Regions from separate parts of the Limosilactobacillus oris genome, predicted to be linked through region 1. Evidence: predicted binding sites of a transcription regulator. Region 1 holds the regulator's gene; each other region holds the start of a gene.
The links. The regulator Rex, encoded in region 1, represses fermentation and respiration genes when NADH is low (regulators of the CRP and FNR family bind a similar motif). The targets are predictions, from matches to a motif close to TTGTGAANTANTTCACAA.
Positions count from the first base shown of each region.

Region 2: the regulator Rex is predicted to act here: its motif matches at 1,028-1,045, upstream of N4599_RS03485 (alanine dehydrogenase).
Region 3: the regulator Rex is predicted to act here: its motif matches at 1,244-1,261, upstream of N4599_RS06865 (NAD(P)-dependent alcohol dehydrogenase).

Region 1 covers NZ_CP104398.1:794,706-796,974, forward strand. The annotation lists gene groL (chaperonin GroEL) at 1-684, opposite strand, end outside; gene groES (co-chaperone GroES) at 747-1,031, opposite strand; gene N4599_RS04155 (redox-sensing transcriptional repressor Rex) at 1,218-1,859, opposite strand; gene N4599_RS04160 (ABC-F family ATP-binding cassette domain-containing protein) at 2,090-2,269, shown strand, end outside.
Region 2 covers NZ_CP104398.1:656,088-658,356, reverse strand. The annotation lists gene rpiA (ribose-5-phosphate isomerase RpiA) at 1-60, opposite strand, end outside; gene N4599_RS03495 (GNAT family N-acetyltransferase) at 79-414, opposite strand; gene N4599_RS03490 (Orn/Lys/Arg family decarboxylase) at 336-776, shown strand; gene N4599_RS03485 (alanine dehydrogenase) at 1,261-2,269, shown strand, end outside.
Region 3 covers NZ_CP104398.1:1,356,090-1,358,358, forward strand. The annotation lists gene N4599_RS06855 (MDR family MFS transporter) at 1-718, shown strand, start outside; gene N4599_RS06860 (hypothetical protein) at 731-1,039, shown strand; gene N4599_RS06865 (NAD(P)-dependent alcohol dehydrogenase) at 1,300-2,269, shown strand, end outside.

The sequences.
Region 1 (2,269 bases):
GATGTTGCTAATCTTTTTGTCGGTGATCAGGATGTATGGGTTGTCCAAGTCGGCTTCCATCTTATCGTTGTCAGTTACCATGTACTGGGACATGTAACCACGGTCGAAGCTCATCCCTTCAACAACGTCAACACTCGTGTCAACACCACGGGAGTCTTCAATCGTGATGACACCATCGTGACCAACCTTTTCCATGGCGTCGGCAATCAGCTTACCAACTTCTGGATTAGCAGCAGAAATGGAAGCAATTTGGGCAATGTCGCTCTTCGTCTTAACTTCGTGTGACATGCTCTTCAGTGCTTCAACAGCCGCCTTGGTGGCCTTGTCAATCCCCCGCCGGATGCCAACTGGGTTAGCACCAGAAGTAACGTTCTTCATGCCGGCGTTAACAATTGCCTGTGCCAGTACAGTGGCAGTAGTCGTCCCGTCACCGGCGATGTCGTTGGTCTTGGATGCAACCTCAGCGACCAGCTTAGCACCCATGTTTTCGAATGGGTCTTCCAGGTCAATGCTCTTTGCAATCGTAACCCCATCGTTAGTAATCGTAGGGTTGCTGTACTTTTGACCTAAAACAACGTTCCGTCCCTTTGGCCCCATCGTTGTCTTAACGGTATCAGCCAGCTTATCTACACCAGCGAGCATTGCGCCGCGGGCGTCTTCTGCAAACTTAATGTCTTTTGCCATTATATTGTCACCTCAAATAAGAAATTCGTTTTTAAAGTGTTATGTTCTATCTTTATATTAAGCTAGTCGATTACAGCAACTAAGTCCTTTTCGTGAACGACAAGGTACTTTTTGCCGTTGTATTCAACTTCATTGCCGGCGTACTTGTCAAACAGTACCCGGTCGCCCTCTTTAACAGCTGGAGCAAGCTTTTGACCGTTATCAAGGGTCCGTCCCTCACCAACGGCAATTACCTTACCAGTAGTCGGCTTTTCCTTTACGTTGGAAGCAAGGACAATCCCACCAACGGTCTTTTCTTCTTCAGTTTCAGCTTGTAGAACAACGCGATCTCCTAATGGTTTTAACACGTCAATCCCTCCATCTTGTTAATTAATAAATTTGCTTTTAGCACTCTTGCTTGTTAAGTGCTAACCGCAATTCTTACTATACACCACCCTTGACCTAAAAAGCAACTGATAAGTTTGACTAATTTTGACTATTTCAGGTAATAAAAAATCCCGCCGACACCCCAGAGTATCAGACGGGAAATATCACTATTTCTTATTATCAGAATAGTTCTTAATAAAGTAAATCAGTGTTTGCAGTTCATTAGTCAGGTCAATATTTTGTACCTGAACCTCCTTCGGTACGGACAGGCGGACTGGTGAGAAGTTTAGGATTCCCCGGACACCGGCCTCAACCAGCTGGTCCGCAACCTCCTGAGCATGTTCGCCGGGAACCGTCAAAATGACAATGTCAATTTGCTGTTCCTGGAGTTGCTTTTTAATATCCGTTGCCGGGTATACCGGAATCCCGCTCTTGATCTTATTCGCTAATTCCGGCTTAGTATCAAAGGCCGCGCTAATCCGCAGGTTCGTGTCCTGGTGGAAGTTAAAGTTCAGCAGGGCGCTTCCTAGGCTGCCGACCCCGACCAAGGCCACGCTGACCAGTGAATCCTGGTGCAAAATCCCCTTAAAGAACTTTAACAAGCTCGCTACGTCATATCCATAGCCCCGCTTTCCCAGTTCACCAAAGTAGGAAAAGTCCCGCCGAATCGTCGCCGAATCAACTTGAACCGCTTCAGATAGTTCGGTCGATGAGACCCGTTCCTTCTTCGCGTTCAGTAAAATCGTCAGGTAGCGATAGTAGATAGGTAACCGCCGTGCCGTCGCCCGTGGTATTTTCTTTGTTGTCATCTTTATCCCCCTATTCATCTTCTTTTGCAACGTGTCCTGTAAAGTGATTGGGATGTAACTTATTAGTTGAACGGCTACGTTGCTCTTGTGAAATTTAGTTCCTAACTATTCTAGCAATTAACCGTCGTTTTGTGAAGCGGTATACAAAATAATTCCACTTTTTTAATAAAAGAAGGGGAAATCTGCTAAAATAATGATTGTTAGCATAATGATATTAGCGAGGTTTCAAAATGATTCTGTTGCAAACAAACGACGTCGAGCGCCGCTTCGGGGCCGACGTTCTCTTCCATAATATTAACCTGCAAATCCAGGAGCACGGCCGCACGGCGCTGGTTGGCCGCAACGGAGCCGGCAAAACTACTTTGTTAAAAATGATTGCGGGAATTACCAGTCCTGACGAAGGAACCATC
Region 2 (2,269 bases), 140 kb from region 1:
ATCTTCGATAAACTTGACGGCAGCCTGGCCGACCAAGGCCTTTAATTCATTTTGATTCATTCTCATTTCACCTCAAACTTAGTTTTGCTCTTCAGGGGCGAGGAGCCGCCGGTATTCCGGGTGCTTTTGAAAACTCATTTTGGCATACGGGCACATTAATTTAACCGTCAGCCCCGCTTGATCCGCGTAATCGACAAAGGCGGCCATTAGCTTACCGGCGATCCCTTGGCCGCGGTAAGCCGGATTGACAAAGCCCCGCTCTAAGACAACCCGCTTGGCGGCAGCGTCGACAAAGGGGTAATCAATTTGGCCGATTAAGGTGCCGTTGGTCTCCGTTGCGACCAGTTTTTCTGCGGCAATCGTATCGTCAACTTTGCCAAGAGTTACACAATTTCTATAAAGAAAACAACACAAAGGAATATCAAAAGCGCTTATTCTTGCGGAAGTATTTCCCAGAGCAGACTATGAGCGCAATCGATGCTGATACAGAAATGCTTCATAACAATGTCCAATTGATTAAACTTAAAGATGTTGTAGGCCACACTGCAGTTGAAGGAGCGCTCCCATATCCACCTGGTATTTTCTGTGTTGTCCCTGGTGAAAAATGGTCCGAGACAGCTCAAAAGTATTTCATGATTTTGCTGAAGGGAATCAATGCCTTTCCAGGATTTGCTCCTGAAATTCAAGGGGTTTACTTTAAGAAAGAGAATGGTAAAACTGTTGCTTATTGTGAAGTACTTGACGATAAGACGGAAGCTAAATATAGCGATAAATAGGGATAAGCAGAGCGGGCACTTGAAAGAAAGTGAAATAAATTTGAATAATTAAACCGTTAAGGTATGGTTTTGGCATTTTGCTGGGGCCATACCTTTTTTAGGCCTTGAAATTTTAAAACTATCTCAATGTCAATTTCTAGATTTGATTAATGATATACCGTATTGGACATTAACAACTAGAATTCTTATAAATTCTTTGTGAAATTCGATTAAATTTAGCGGTGATATCAAGGTAGATAAGGCTTAATATCGTGTTTTAAATTTCACAAGTTGTGTGATTAATAAACGATTAGTAGTTTCTCATTGAAAAATAAGTTAAAAATTACACAGAATAAATAAAACGCTTACTAACGTTGGTACCATAGTAAATTGGCTGATTATAGCAATCAAACATTTTTTATGAATGTGAATAAAATCTTTTACTTTTTAGATAATAGTGAATGAAAGCGTACTCAAAAGAAAAGGGAGGTTTTCGAGTATGAGTATGACAATTGCTGTTATTAAGGAACAAAAGGAAGGTGAAGGCCGGGTTGCTGCCACTCCTCACAATGTTGAGGAAATGGTTAAAGCCGGTAACACCGTTCTCGTAGAAACAAATGCCGGTGCTGGTTCAGGCTTCGACGATGCTGAATACGAGAAGGCTGGAGCCAAGATTGTTTCACACGAAGACGGCTGGAAGGCTGATTTGGTAATCAAGGTTAAGGAACCAGATGCCGAAGAATACAAGTACTTCCGTAAGGGGCAAGTTGTTTGGGGCTTCCAACACCTTGCATCTTCCAAGCCAACTGTAGAGGCAATGATGAAGGCTGGCACTACCGCTATTGGTGCTGAAACTATTGTTAAGGATGGTAAGCTGGAATTGCTTTCTGCGATGAGTCACATTGCAGGGCGCCGTTCCGTAATCATGGGTGCTTACTATCTGGAAGCTCAGCACGGTGGTGAAGGGATTCTCTTACCAGGAACCGCTGAAGTACCAGCTGGCAACGTTGTTATCTTTGGTGGTGGTAATGCCGCTATTGCTGCTGCTGACTTAGCACTTGGTATGAACTGCTCAGTTGTAATTATTGAAAAGAACCCAGAGCGGATTAAGGAACTTGAAAAGCAGTATGCAGGCAAGAACCTTCGGGTTGTTGAATCTAATGAAGAAAACCTTGCTAAGGAAATCAAGGATGCAGACCTGTTTATTTCAACTATTCTTATTCCAGGTGCCCGTCCACCGAAGTTGGTTAAGGAATACATGGTTAAGTCAATGAAGAAGGGCAGTGTTATTGCTGACGTTGCCATTGACCAAGGTGGTACTGTTGAAACCATTGACCACCCAACTACCATTGATGACCCAGTATTTACTAAGTATGGCGTAATTCATTACGCTGTTCCTAACCAACCAGGTGCTGTTCCACGTACTGCCACGATGGCACTGGCTGCTGGTAACTTGGACTACCTTCTGGAAATCGCTGACAAGGGTATTGATGAGGCAATTAAGTCTGATGAAT
Region 3 (2,269 bases), 560 kb from region 1:
ATCGCCACTGTTTGCCTTTACGACAGTCTTTTACACGCTCTTGGCGGTAATTACTCTGACCTGCTTTGGCAACGGCGAACCGGCGCCGGTCAGTGCCAGCGCTGCTTCAGATAAGGCGGCAGCGAAGAGGGTTAGTGTTCCCCGGGCGAACCTCTGGATTTGCTGGACCTTCTTTATCAGTCTCTGCGTAATCTGGACGATGTATGAACAGTGGTCCAGCAACCTGTCCGTCTTTATGACCGAACAGGGAATCTCGATGACCAAGTATAGTCTGCTGTGGACGATTAACGGGATTTTGATTGTGGTGGCGCAGCTGGTGTTATCCTGGCTGGACCGCTGGCACATCAACCCCTACCTGCTGGTTTACATCGGGACGCTGACGATTGCCCTGTCCTTTGTCCTCTTGCTGGTGGCAAAGTCATACGCCTGGTACATTCTCGCGATGGTGGTCCTGACAATTGGCGAAGCGACGGTGATTCCAACGATGCCGGCAATTGTCAATAGCCTCTCGCCGGTGGCCGTCAAGGGGAAGTACCAGGGAATCCTGAACGCTTATTCTTCCCTTGGGAAGGCCTTTGGACCACTGTTTGGTGGGGTCATTATCGGCCTGAGCTCGTACCACGTACTGTTTATTATTTGCGCACTGGCTATCTTTGCCCTCGAACTGGTGATTTTCTTGGTCGTCCGGAGCAAGCGGCCAGCTACCAAGGAGTATTAGGAAGTAAGAACAATGTTTTACAACAACTTTGATAATGTTTACGGTGAGGATCGCTACGGGATGGTCGGCAAAACCGGGGATGGCTTCCGTGAAGACCGGCTGCTGGAAATTCCGTGCTACCGGTGTCACCAGGCACCACTGGTGATTGCGGAACGCAACTGGGTGGACACCAACAATGATGACTCCCAGCGTTACCAAATCGTAGTCAGCTGCACCCACTGCGGGGCGGTTGACCAGTTCATCGTCAATGACGGCCGGGAGAAGCAAATTGGGCGTTTGCAGCACGCCCATGTCCGGCCTAGTGAACATAACTTAGCTTAACTGAATTGCGATAGTCGTCATAGTGACCACTACCGCTTTTTTTGTTCGGTAAATTACCACTGTTAGACGTAGATATGAATAAACTGTCAGATGACAAATAAAAAGTTTCACAAATATTAAGCTGGAATCCCGTATACTCTAAGTAGGTGTGTAACAAATTCCAATTGTAACACCAATCTGAAATTTCCTAACCATTCGCTAACTTTGTGATACTGTAAACATTGTAAAGCGATTGGATATTTCTAAGGAGATGTTTTGTTATGAAAATCAAAGCTGCTGTTGTAGACAAGAAAGGCGCTAAGTTTGATATTCGTGACGACGTTGAATTGGCAGAGATGCAACCAGATGACCTCCAGGTTCACATGGTAGCCACCGGGATCTGCCACTCCGATGAGGCCCTGCGGAAGGGTGATGCCGAAATCGGCTACCCAATTATCTTGGGTCACGAAGGTTCCGGGATCGTTGAAAAAGTCGGCTCCGAAGTTAAGGACTTCAAGCCGGGCGACCACGTTATCCTGTCCTTCTACGGCTGTGGTAACTGTATCAACTGTTTGAAGGGGAAGCCAACCAAGTGTTTGAACTACGCTGCTAACAACCTCTCCGGGGTTCGTCCTGACGGCAGTGCCCACTTCACCGAGGATGGTCACCAGGTCGACGATATGTTTGACCAATCATCATTCACCACGACGACCGTGGTTCGGGAACGGAACGCCGTTAAGGTTCCAAAAGACCTTGACCTGCGGAAACTTGGACCTCTAGGCTGTGGGTACGTCACTGGCTCCGGGACCGTCTTTAACACCTTAAAGCCTGAACCAGGTTCGACCATCGCGGTTACTGGGACTGGTGCCGTTGGCCTGGCTGCCATGATGGCTGGTAAGATTTCCGGCTGCACGAAGGTTATCGCTATTGACCGGGTACCAGAACGGCTGGAACTGGCAAAGGAGCTGGGTGCGACCGACGCCATCAACACCAATGACCAGGACATGGTCAAGGCTATCCAGGACTTGACTGACAGCAAGGGAGTTGACTACATCGTTGATACCACCGGTGTTACCAAGGTCATGGAAGATGCTATCCAAGCGCTGGCGCAAGGTGGGGTTCTGGCAGCGATTGCCGTTACTGCCCAACACATTGACGTCAACACCTGGAACGACCTTTGCCCAGCGGACCGGACCATCGTCGGTGTCAACATGGGTGACTCAATCCCGCAAGTTGATATTCCACGTCTGA